DNA from 4 places in the Virgibacillus proomii genome. Region 1 is predicted to be linked to each of the others. Evidence: predicted binding sites of a transcription regulator. Region 1 holds the regulator's gene; each other region holds the start of a gene.
What was found. Region 1 encodes Rex, which represses fermentation and respiration genes when NADH is low (regulators of the CRP and FNR family bind a similar motif). Its sites were predicted from a motif close to TTGTGAAATATTTCACAA; they were not measured.
Positions count from the first base shown of each region.

Region 2: the regulator Rex is predicted to act here: its motif matches at 1,707-1,724, upstream of BN1066_RS07085 (formate/nitrite transporter family protein).
Region 3: the regulator Rex is predicted to act here: its motif matches at 1,872-1,889, upstream of BN1066_RS14130 (nitric-oxide reductase large subunit).
Region 4: the regulator Rex is predicted to act here: its motif matches at 1,618-1,635, upstream of qoxA (cytochrome aa3 quinol oxidase subunit II).

Region 1 is NZ_FUFN01000009.1:456,117-459,324, reverse strand. It holds gene BN1066_RS04855 (ABC-F family ATP-binding cassette domain-containing protein) at 1-833, opposite strand, end outside; gene BN1066_RS04850 (redox-sensing transcriptional repressor Rex) at 1,481-2,134, shown strand; gene BN1066_RS04845 (YdiK family protein) at 2,394-2,594, opposite strand; gene BN1066_RS04840 (CPBP family intramembrane glutamic endopeptidase) at 3,117-3,208, opposite strand, start outside.
Region 2 is NZ_FUFN01000009.1:984,706-987,913, reverse strand. It holds gene BN1066_RS07095 (D-2-hydroxyacid dehydrogenase) at 1-638, shown strand, start outside; gene BN1066_RS07090 (HAD-IA family hydrolase) at 799-1,359, shown strand; gene BN1066_RS07085 (formate/nitrite transporter family protein) at 1,784-2,599, shown strand; gene BN1066_RS07080 (LURP-one-related family protein) at 2,772-3,208, opposite strand, start outside.
Region 3 is NZ_FUFN01000010.1:1,413,468-1,416,675, reverse strand. It holds gene BN1066_RS14130 (nitric-oxide reductase large subunit) at 1-1,792, opposite strand, end outside; partial or broken gene BN1066_RS14125 (DinB family protein) at 2,585-2,719, shown strand.
Region 4 is NZ_FUFN01000010.1:369,971-373,178, reverse strand. It holds gene qoxB (cytochrome aa3 quinol oxidase subunit I) at 1-366, opposite strand, end outside; gene qoxA (cytochrome aa3 quinol oxidase subunit II) at 405-1,370, opposite strand; gene BN1066_RS09770 (DUF1648 domain-containing protein) at 2,054-2,560, opposite strand; gene BN1066_RS09765 (GNAT family N-acetyltransferase) at 2,727-3,208, opposite strand, start outside.

The DNA.
Region 1 (3,208 bases):
AATTCTTCCATTTTTTTAATTTCTGTCTGTTGCTTTTCATATTCTTTTAATTCTCTTTCAAAATCAAGCGCCTTTTGTTCTAAGTATTTACTATACGTACCAATATAGCGCTTAGTTTGGTGACGTGCTATTTCATAAACGATGGATACGGTTTTATCCAGAAAATAACGATCATGTGATACCACTACAACGGCACCAGGGTAGCCAATTAAGTAGTTTTCCAGCCAGTTTAATGTCTCAATATCTAAATGGTTTGTTGGCTCGTCCAAAATGAGTAATTTCGGCTTTTTTAGCAGTAGTTTTCCTAGCGAAAGACGTGTTTTCTGTCCACCACTTAATGTCTGGATTGGAGTGTCATAATCAAATTTATCAAATGCCAACCCTGTTAACACAGATTTCATTTCTGCTTCGTAAGTATAACCACCATTTTGTTCAAATGTATGTTGAAGATGATCATATTCATGTAATAACTTTTGATAGGCTTCTTCTGTTTGGTTTCCAGCTTGTTGCATCTGCTTTTCCAGCTTCCTTAGTTCAGCTTCTTGCTTACGTAATTCAGAAAATACATCAAGCATCTCTTGCCAAATCGTTTTTTCCGATTCTATCCCCACGTGCTGTGATAAATAACCAATTGTTAAACCTTTTGGCATGATTAATTCGCCTTGATCATAGCTCAATTCTCCAGCCATGATTTTCAGCAATGTCGATTTACCAGAACCGTTTCTGCCTACAATTGCAATTCGATCATTGTCTTTTACTTCTAGTTTTATATTTGATAAAATTTCATCAGCACCAAAAGATTTATAAAGCCCATTTATTTGCATTAATATCATATAATGTTCACCTCATCTCCCCTAGTGTATCTTACTTTACTAAATATAATCAATATAATTGTGAACTAGGTCACGACTTATTTCCAGTTTTCTGCTAGAATAGAAATATGGATCTAGTATGTATGACTTAAATTTTATTTTGTGAGATTTTTTTATCTTACAAATGATAAAGCAGAAAGTAGAAGGAAGAACAAAATTACCACAGCGTGATGCAGGTGGAACTTGATTACGTCCGTCTCGATTAACAGAAGATACTTTCATGGTAATATCGAAAGAGACTTCTATTGTGAAAATTTGCTTAAATAGAGAACATAGTAGAGTGAGCAATTATGGTATTCTATTACTAGAGGGGGGTAAAAACTTCTTGTATACCAAATGCTTTATTAAGCGTGCAGGCTTAAAATGAATGAAGATTCATTTCGTATTTTTATTCTTTAGCATACGAAACACAAGTAAAAGTATAGGACTCTGAATAAACCGTCCTGTTTTAAGTAAGAAATTTAGTTTGTAAAAGAATTACATTATTATGTAAGCGATACATAATAGAGTAATTCCTAAAAAATAGTTTCTTTTACATTTGTATGAAGATGCTTTATTTTAAAGTGAAAGATTATACAAATCTAACGAAAAGGAGAAGAAAAAGAATGATGGAACAAAACAAAATACCTCAAGCAACTGCAAAACGATTGCCCCTGTATTATCGATTTATTAATAATTTAAACCACCAAGGAAAGAAGCGTGTGTCTTCTAAGGAGCTTAGTGATGCAGTAAAAGTTGATTCGGCCACAATCCGGAGAGACTTCTCTTATTTCGGTGCATTGGGCAAAAAAGGATATGGATATAACGTAGAATACTTACTTGAATTTTTTCGTAAAACTCTAGATCAAGATGAAGTAACGGAAGTAGCCCTGATTGGTGTTGGTAATTTGGGTACTGCTTTTTTACATTATAACTTTATGAAAAATAATAATATTAAAATCAAAATGGCTTTTGATAGTGACCCTGAAAAAGTTGGTAAGACGATTAGCGATGTTCCAGTATACCACATCGATGAATTAGAGCATAAATTAGGAGATATTCATGTTGCCATTCTTACGATCCCAGCAGGTGAAGCTCAAGGAATGACAGAACGTTTAGTAGAACATGGTATCGAGGGTATTTTGAATTTTACTCCTGCACGAATTACGGTACCTAAGCATATTCGTGTTCACCATATTGATTTAGCAGTAGAGCTGCAAGCACTTGTGTATTTCTTAAAGCATTATCCATTAGTGACAGAAGAAGATGAGGAAGCAAAATAAAGTTATTTATTCTTGAAGATAATGGAGAAAATCTAATTAGTTGACGATAAACTAGAATAGTCATGCTAAATAGATATGCAGTTATTAATCGTTATAATGTTTTATTATCTAGGAAGGAATTTATATTTGTTTTAGAAGATCTGCCGTTTGTACGGGTCGCTAACCGCGCCCCTGAACTTTTGTTCTTACTACATACGAATTGATTTTCCTTGTAGTAAATATAGGAAAAAATAAGAAGAAAGAATAGAGCTGTTAACCGCTATTCCTTCTTCTTATTTTTATAGCGAAAATGAATGGACAACAGACGAATAGTGACTCCTATTTCAAGCGTCGCAAAAATTGCTAGTACAATGGTTGTGATATTCCAAACTGTTTCTTCTACACTTAAAATAGCAATATAGGTAAAGAATATGCCCATTATAAAATAAATAATCCCCATTGTTTTGGGTGAAATTTTCATGTTAAAGCCTCCAAAAATAAAAACATTTATCGATATGATTTTGTCATAACCCTTTCCAAAAGAAAACATGATAATAGGTTTAACCATATTGTTCGTATTTAAAAGAATCAAGCTGTTTCTTACACTATAGGAAAGTATAAAACTTTAGGCTTATACCGTATGTAAGGTGCCGTAAGACTCCCACTTCAAGAGCTTGAGTTCGTGCAAAGGGTGTAAGTGGGAGAAAACGGCACCTAAATGCCCGATTGGTTCAAGGGCCTTTAGGTCATACCCTTGTGGTACTAACATTCCGTGTTCCACGAAATGAAGTTTCACTTTATCGTATAAGAAAAAAGATAGCTTTCTAAAATATTGAGTGCTAGTGGATAAGAAAGGTGCTAAAGCTATATTTAGTAAAAACATCTACACCTTTTCATCTTTGTTTATCAACATAAAGCTTAATAACGATGAAATAAAGAACGTTTTGCTTGGTAATGTTGGAATGTCAAGTAGAATTACTTAAAAAAAGTATATATAATCGCTTTATAAATGTAGGATGGTCTGCAACTTATTTAATTGTCGTTCAATTTCTGCAGGATCCATATTGTATTGTGAGATAACAACAAAAGCGTTCA
Region 2 (3,208 bases), 530 kb from region 1:
TCATATTAGGTTTAACTCGTAAAATTCATACATATGTTCGCCAGCAACTAGAGAAAAAATGGTATCATGCTCGTCTCAATCTAGAGATTCATCATCAAACAATGGGTATTATTGGTGTTGGAGCAATTGGACTGGAAACGGCCAAGATTGCGAAAGCTTTTGGTATGCAGGTGCTTGGTGTCCGCCATTCAGGAAAGGCCACCGATTATGTTGATAAAATGTACAAGCCAGATCAACTGAATGTAGTGCTCCCTCAATGTGATGTTGTTGTTATCACGTTACCATTAACAAAAGAAACGACCTATATGTTTACTAAAGATCAATTTAAACAAATGAAGGATACAGCTATTTTAATTAATATAGGTCGCGGTCCAATTGTAAAGGAAGATGATTTAATTCAAGCATTACGGCAACATGAAATTGCTGGTGCCGGTCTTGATGTGTTTACAACGGAGCCGCTTCCGGAGGATAGTCCGTTTTGGGAGATGGAGCAAGTCATTATTACCCCACATACGGCTGGATCAACGAAACATTATGATGAACGTGTTATAAAGGATATCTTTTTACCTAATTTAAAGCGATATCTTCAAGGAGAAGTACCACATATGAATCTAGTTGATTATGAGAAAGGATATTAACTAATTAAGCCATCCTCTTTTTTATACTATAAGAAAGTGTAAATTTTAGGGGTTTATAGTATAAGAAAAACGATAGCTTTCGCCATAAAGACTTGGCGATAAGCCAAGTCTTTCTAATAAAAGCGGATGGCAACTAATTTTGCAAATAAGGTGATAGAAAATGAACATATTATGGGACTTTGATGGAACATTAATCGATACATATCCCAGCTATACCAAATGTTTTAAACAAATTTTACCAGATGTAAGTGAACAAGAAATATACAATAAATTAAAAAAATCATTTGCGCATGCAATTGAATCTTTTCATATGACAGATGAGCAAGAAAAGGAAGTACGCCATTTAGTTGACCGTATATCACCAGAAGATGTGACTCCTTTTTCCGGATTGGAAGAGGTACTGCAATATGCAAAGGTAAATGTAATTATGACACATAAAGATCGTAAAAATGTTTTACGCATCTTAAATCATCATCATTTAACCGGTTATTTTACGGATATGGTTACAAGCGATGATGGGTTTCCACGTAAACCGGATTCTTCCTCTTATACGTATTTACATCAAAAATATCAGCTTGATTTAGCAATAGGAGACCGTAACATTGATCTTATTCCTGCAAAGGGGTTAGGCATAAAAACCTGTATTTTTCAAAATAAGCAGGTCGATGCAGATTATTATTTGGCTAGCTACTATGATTTTTTTAATGTTGTAACCAGGTGAATTTTTCTACGATGGTTCAAATGAATCAGGTTTTGTTGAAAATGGTTCAAAAATTAATCCGAAGCAATCCCCGTAAACAGAGGGTTTGCAGATAGGGGTTCGAGACTGCAAGATAGACCAACGGATTTTTAGCAACGTCATTTTTTACCACATTGTTTATCAAAACATCCTCTTTTCTTTATTACAGATATAGTATAATATACTATTGTATCCTGTGTTTGGAGGGCTGTTTCTAAAACAGGTTGGATGCCTCAAAGCAATATAGCTAACACGTGACGCTATATTGCAATGCTGTTTCAATTCAGCGAACGTAATCTTTCAGATGTATGGAAATGTTATATAATTATATGTGCATTATTTCACAATTAGTTTGTTGCTGTGTGTAGTGGATGTATTAAATTTGATAAAGGAGTTAGTTATTCCAATGGATCTTCAACCAATTGATCAAGCAGTTAATCTTGCTTTAAAAAAGAAACATTTATTAAATACGTCTTTCCCTAAATATATACTCCGTGCCATATTGTCAGGATTGTATGTAGGAATTGGCTTGATGTTATCATTTCGGTTAGCGGAAGGATTTTTTGATATTCAGTCACCGATGTCGACCATTATGTCTTCCATATTTTTTGGTATCGCCCTTGTTTTAATTATTTATGGGGGAGCCGAATTATTTACTGGAAATACCATGTACTTCACGATGAGTACCATTCGTAAACAGACAACGATTAAAGATACATTAAAAAATTGGCTTGCCTGTTATAGCGGGAATTTGATTGGTGGTATTATTTTTGCGTTATTAGTTGTAGGAACAGGGATATATGCAGTTACAGAAGATAGTCAGTTTTTAATGAAATATGCTGCTGCTAAAATGGACTTGAATATCTGGTATTTATTTTTCCGCGGCATCTTGTGTAATTTAATTGTTTGTCTAGCTGTTTGGATACCGATGAATATAAAAGGAGACGGCGCTAAAATCTTGGTGATGATGCTGTTAGTATTTGGTTTTGTTGCTTCTGGCTTTGAGCATAGTGTAGCAAATATGGTTACTTTTTCTTTAGCTTTAACAGCACCACATCCAGAAACGATAACTTTAGCAGGAGCTATTTATAATCTAATTCCTGTTACACTAGGAAATATTATCGGTGGTGGCTTCTTTGTCGGAGGAGTATACGCCTACCTAGCTTCTCCAGCTAAACAGAAATCAATCAACTTTACTGCTGATGAAAGAAAATTAGGTTAAAGAGGGGTCAAAAAGTTAACTCGAAACGTTTTATAAGCGAAAGAGTCTCGGCCAATATTTTAGACGACGAGACTCCTTGCTTTATATTAATTTATTTTGCATCTAAGATGTCCTAAAACTTAATTTTAAAGAAAATCCCCACTGCATGAGGGTTCACTTTATGCGAACTAAATTAATTTACGCTTCTTCCATTTGCAGCACTTGCTTGTTTGTTTTTTTCGATAGCATTAACACCCATAACGACAATGATAAATTCCTCCATCGTTAATTTATCTGTGTGATTCAATAATTCATATGCTGATGAAGAGAAGAAACTATTATTCCGTCTAAAGGATGCTATTTCATGATTTTGTTCATCATATATCGTGAATTCTCTAGAGAAAGCAGGAGAATGGATGTTGTATAAATCTCCATTACTTGTAGTATATGTGTACTTTTTAGAAAACGAGAACCAGCTCGTTTTTAATGTGCCAAGCATTACACCGTCTGCATTCATTACGATCCACTGACTGGAAAAGAAACCCTTGAACCTGCCCTCTGCTAGCTTAGTAGTATGTTGATCATATACGGTCACTCCAGATGAGAATACACTCTTTAAATCCAAATAAC
Region 3 (3,208 bases), on a different contig from region 1:
TGTATTGATCGTAAGCCTCTAGCACTAACAATGTTAATGGAATAATTTCTAAGGCACTAAATACAGCACCAACTGCTATCCATGCCTCTGGTGAACCATTGTAATAGTAATGGTGACCAACCCCTAATACACCTGTTCCAAGTAATAAAATAATTTGGAAATAGAACATTCGAACAACCGATGACTTCGTTACAAGTTTCATGCTTACTAGCATATACCCAATGATGACAACAGCAAATACCTCAAAAATTCCCTCTACCCATAAATGAACTACCCACCAACGCCAGTAGTCTGACATCGTGAAGCTTTGTCCAGGTGTAACGAAAAATGCAAATATATAGAAAGCTGGGACTGCGATCGATGCATAGAATAATAAGTGGATTAATCCACCTTTATCTCGCTCTTTTTTAAGTCCATGATGGATTCCACGATATACGATATAGAGCCATATCGCCAATCCGCTTACAAGGGCAATTTGCCACACACGTCCTAACTCTAAATACTCCCAGCCTTGGTGACCGAGTAGGAACCATAAGTTACCGAGGAACCCTTTGACGCCTAACCACTCACCAACCATGGAGCCACCAACAACGACAACTAATGCCCAGAATAAAATATCAACCAGGAATCCTTGACGTTTTGGTTCGATACCACCAACATTTGGTGCAAAGTAGATCCCCATACCTAGCCATGCTGTTGCAATCCAGAAAATGGCTAGCTGTAGATGATAGCCTTTTGCAACCTCAAATGGTAATAGATCATAGATCCATTTAATACCAAAGAAGGCGTCTGGTTCAGTATAATAATGAGCTAATAAAGCGCCAAACATCACTTGAACAAAGAACATTATAGTAACGAGTAAGAAGAATTTGGCAGATTTAACTTGTGATGTGGTTACTGCTTTATTTCTTAAATTATAGACCGGGTAATTATTCTTCGTAAATGCTGGTGTCATGCCAAAATGATATTTATAGAAAACAAATAGAACAATTGCCACAAATAGTGCAAGGATGGTTATACTTACACCACTCCACAGTATAGCAGAATAAGACATCGTATTTCCTGCATCTTCATAAAATGGCCAGTTATTTGTGTAAGATATATCATCTCCGATTCGATTTGTACTAGATAACCATGCTGTCCAAAAGAAGAAGTCAGATATTTGTTCAATTTGATCTCCCTCCGCTACATAGTTACGATCTTTCTCTGGAAGATGCGACTCTTGAATTAATCCTGCTTCTAATCCCCAACCATCTCCATTTACAAATATATCACGGTAATATGCTTCTACTTTTTCAATTCCATATACTTGAGCATCCGTAACGTAAAGGATACTTTCATCTTCATTAAATCGATTTTTTCGTATTTCAGAAATTACTTTATCCTTTATCACGGCTGCATTCTCATCACTTAGTTTATTATATGCTTTACCGTAGTCTAGATCTGCGTAATAATCCTGCATGCCCTCCGTATATATTTTCAATGCTTCAGCAGTATAGTCGGGTCCCATATAGGAACCATTTCCAAGTAAGGTACCATAATCCATTAGTCCATACTTTTGGAAAACAGCCTGACCGCCTTTAATTGAATCCTTTGTCATAATGACTTCCCCATCTGGTGTAACTACTTCTAATGGGGTTGGTGCTTGGTTTTTAAAGATCCAGACCCCCCCAACAATAAGGGCAGTAAAACTGAGCACTAGTGTAATGATTGTGATAGATTTTAATAGTCCATTAACCGTTGTAGGCTGTTTATCCTTCGAATTAAATATATTTTTCTTATTTTTATCCATTCTGATCCCCCTCTTTTCGAATTGTGAATATAAACATATAGTTATAAATAAATATAAAGAGATAGCAGTCAGATTATTTTTGTTAAACAATTCACATATGAACTTTAAAAAACCAGACATTCCCTAAGCCTTTATACGAATGCTTATAGTTGCACTTATACAGCATAAGAAAGTTTATACTTTTGCTTATTCACTGATTAAAATGAAATAACTTGGCCATACCGGAAACTACTAAAACAAAAATGTTAGGTGATTTTCATATGTTAATAGAAATGAACGTGTTTTATCGCAGATGGTATGTCGCGTTTAGTAAAAGAACATGAATACTAGGCTTGGTGGATACTACATCCTATGTTGATCATACGTTACCTACTCAGGATTGATATAATTTTGTATCTGCCAAAAAGTGAATCTATTACATCACCTTTCACATTCATTCTAGTTGCCGAACTTACTTCTTATTTGACTGCTAATCTCGGGTTTTTAGTTCATCAAATTACAGTCCATTTGTATATCACTCCCCTTCTTTAGTTTTTATTATTTAATAAGTGAATACAAAAAAAAATTGACCTACATCAATTTTTACTCACAAACCATACTTTATAAATGTGAATGTCATTTTTTGTTCAAAAATGCAATTACTTCTTGAAAAATTGACCTACATCAATTATTTTTCAAAACGGTCTTATTATGCTAATGATACTGAACGGAAGGAGATACACTGCAAGAGATTAGACGTCTTGCAATTGTAATTTTATCTATCAAAATTGATGAAGAAGTGAGTATATGTTAATGAAAAGACTTGGGCAAACAAGAGGAGTTTTATTGAATTGTTTAAAAGATCTATCCAATGAAAAATTGAACCAAAAACCGAGTAAAAAAGAGTGGAGTATCTCACAAGTCATTTTTCATTTATATGCGATAGAAAAGGAAACAGTAAATTAATATAACAATCCTTAAATGTATCAACTAAGAAAGTAAAACGTAAAGATGTAACGTCTATTTTGAACCGTTTCAAAAAAATGAAAGCAACCAATGAACCACTTGAAATATTCCTTCCCCAAAAAATTTACTACAATTACTGGAAGAATCAAGATTTCAGTAATTACAAGCTTCTTTTAATGAAATACATAAAGATGCACTTATAGAAATGTCGGCTGTTCATCCTACATTTGGGGAAATTTGAAAGCTTAACAGACGATATTTTGCTTACATAAACAACGACATACCATACAAATAAATAAAAGAAATGAAGCAAAAAATAGTTAATCGAAATGGAAGGATAATAAATATGCTGGGACAAATTTAAATATACATCACGTTGGAAACTATCCCAACATGAAAAACAAAAAAGCAATGAAAGAAGTACCATAAATATGAATAAAAAGTCGGTCTACGTAGTGCATACGTTAGCTA
Region 4 (3,208 bases), on a different contig from region 1:
GACAAAGTTCATTAACGCAATGATAAATGCCATTGCCATGAATATAATCATTACAACTCCGTGTGTCGTAAATATTTCATTATAATGCTGTGCATCCAACAGCGTGTTTTCAGGTACAGCAGTTTGCGCACGCATCATCAGCACATCTGCTCCACCTCGAAACAGCATTAATAATGCAGAAATCATATACATAATTCCGATTTTTTTATGATCAACAGTGGTAAGCCATTCACGCCATAAATAACCCCATTTTTTAAAATAGGTTAAGCCAACTATTATTGCAATAGTAGTTAAACCAATAGCAACCATAGATGCATATATAGCGGGACTTGGATGCGGTATCGCAAATCTCTCAAAAAAGTCCATACTTATCTACTCCCTCCCAAATAACTCCGATGCAAAGCTTAGTGCTGTCCTTCATGATGGTTTTCTGTTGTTTGTGAACGGTTGGCTTCAGAACTATCCGTTTGATCTTCATCAGTTTTCTCATGTTGTCCCATGGAGTGGCCGTCAGTGTTCGACCCATGAGTGCCTTCCCCTCCATGATGTCCTTCAGGAGGCGGCATAAAGTCCAAATGCGTACCAGTAAACGTTAATTGTCCTAAATGTCCAGGCTCTAATAACTCGACAAATTTATCTTCTGTAAGTGGTTTCGCAGTTTGCTTCACTTCTTTCACCCAATCGGCAAATTCCTGTTGTGGCATTGCTTTTACATTGAATGTATTTTCGGCAAAACCTTCCCCACTAAAGTTTGCATTCCTCCCCATAAATTCTCCTGGAGAATCAGCACCTAAATGCAAAGTAGTAATCATATCTGACATCGCATATTTTTGTCCACCAAGTTGCGGAATCCAAAAGCTCGTAATAGCTCCATGCGAATATAGTCTGAATTCAAGTGGTCTATCTGTTGGAATATACAAATAGTTAACCGTTTCGATATTTTCCTCTGGATAGCTAAAATGCCATTTCCAATCAGATGATGAAGCATAAATAACTAGAGGTTCCTTGTCTTTATAAACCTCTGGAGTAGCCTCGACTTTATACGTACTTTGGACTGAAATTACGGAAAGCACGGTAACAATAAGAATTGGAATACCAACACAAATTGCCTCTACAATAGCACTCCCCTCAATGTGCGGCGGTTCATATGAGTCAGGCTGTTTTGACGCACGATATTTAATCAGCATGTAAATCAACATTGCAAATACGGTAATAACGATAAACGACATAATCGCTATCGAAATCCATATTACATCAGCTTGTGTCTGTGCTTGCGGTCCTTTTGGATCTAAGACGGCTAACGGTTCACACCCTGTCAGCACAGCTATCATTGTAAGTAGAGCTCCTAAGATCGCCCATTTTAATTTCATCAGAGATACCCCTCCCCCTAAATGATGTTATATCTAGAAATAATTATTTAGAAGCATGATAAAATCACACTTTGAATTTCCGTTTTTCAATCTTAATCCTATAAAAAAACGAAAACAAGAGAATATACTAGTTGTCAAAAAATGTTCACGAAATTCGGTACAATAAATTGAACTTTAGTTGAATGTTTTGTGACAAATAGAAATAATTACATTAGTCACATTGCAAATATACACTTCAAACGCCAAATTGTGTAGATTTTCACAAAAAAATAACCTTTCCCTCTTGAACAAGAAAGTAAAACTTTTTTAAATGATTATGACTATTTGTTCCTATGATAATCTAAGAATCAATGAAGAATGCTCACAAGAACACATCTTTAGATTCGAACGGTTAGCGGCGTACGAACTTCTAAATTAATATAGCTTCTTCTTTATAGATAAACTTAGTTATAGGCAACCTGTTAACAATTAAATGTATTTGAGTTATCACGAAATCCAAAAAATTGTAAAACGATTTGAAATTTTATAATAGAAAAAGACTTCGGATACTAGCGAACTACTAAATAATAATAAACGTGGCAATATTTATAAGAAGTAGACTAGAATAAAACTTAATCTTTATAATCAAAAAAGATGATCCCCCTAAACAGTGATCACCTTTTTTACCGATAACGTTTTGCTTTTTATTTAATCTTTCTTTGTTGAATAAGTCCAACTATTATTGGAAAAAAAACAATAATCAGGATGATTGGTAACATCCAAACTCCTGAGCCGCCCCACCAGCCTAATGCGATAGAAACTTGTTCAAATAGGATAAAGGAAAAAATAAGTAAACAAATATTTTTTATCCTATTAACCATTTTTCTGCTATGCAAATAAAATTGTGCTGCATTCGATTCATTAAAACGCTTCGGATAATTATGGCTCTCTGGATATTTTTCAAGTATTTGTGTAAAAAGTGTCATAAACATCCCCATCACAGGTAGGATCAACAATTCTCTTTTGCTCCCCCAGCGTGTAATTTCACCAGCAGCATTAAAATGTGCGGGTATCGCCGAAGGAAGCTCCTTCCAAATCGCAATTAAAAAAATGAGTGTTCCCAAAAAACTTACATAGCCAACTCCATCCCAAATCCATTCACTTTTTGTTTTAGGAATCTTTAATTTAGGTCGCTCCCACGATTCAGACATAAACAATCCCCCCTTGCCCTGTAATACGAAGACACAAATCAAAAGTTACATTAAAGTAAAGATGTTATACAAAACCAAATTCTCAAAAATGATATCGTTTTCTAGAAAGAAACAACCTTTGAGAAAAAGCTCAAAGGTTGTTTCTTTCTTATTTAACATACCGTTACTATTGTTTTATTGTCGCTTTCTGATTCATATATACCTTTTGAACTTCGTATTGGAAGGCTAAATAACGGTATTTTTGTTTAATATACATCTCCCGCGGTGTATCTTCTCCATCAGCCAGCACGATTATCGTCTTATCAGGAAATGTATTCATAATAAATTGTTGCATAGCACTAGCAATTCCCTTGTTACGATACGCTTCAAGTACATATAATCCGTCAATTTCTGCAATATTTTGACCAATAATTATGTCTAAAGAACCTGAAATATTTCCCCGGAAATATGACAAAATTTGCAGTTTACTTGGATCTTGAAACTCTTGTTGATATGCATCACGTTGTGCATTTGCAAATTCCTTTCCAAATGCGCTATCTTGTTGATACTTTGTATACAAATAATGATCAAAATTAACTTCTGAAACAAGCTGAATGGTTAGATCTGAGTTTTCTTGGACACGGGGAAATTGATTGGGCTGAATTGCGA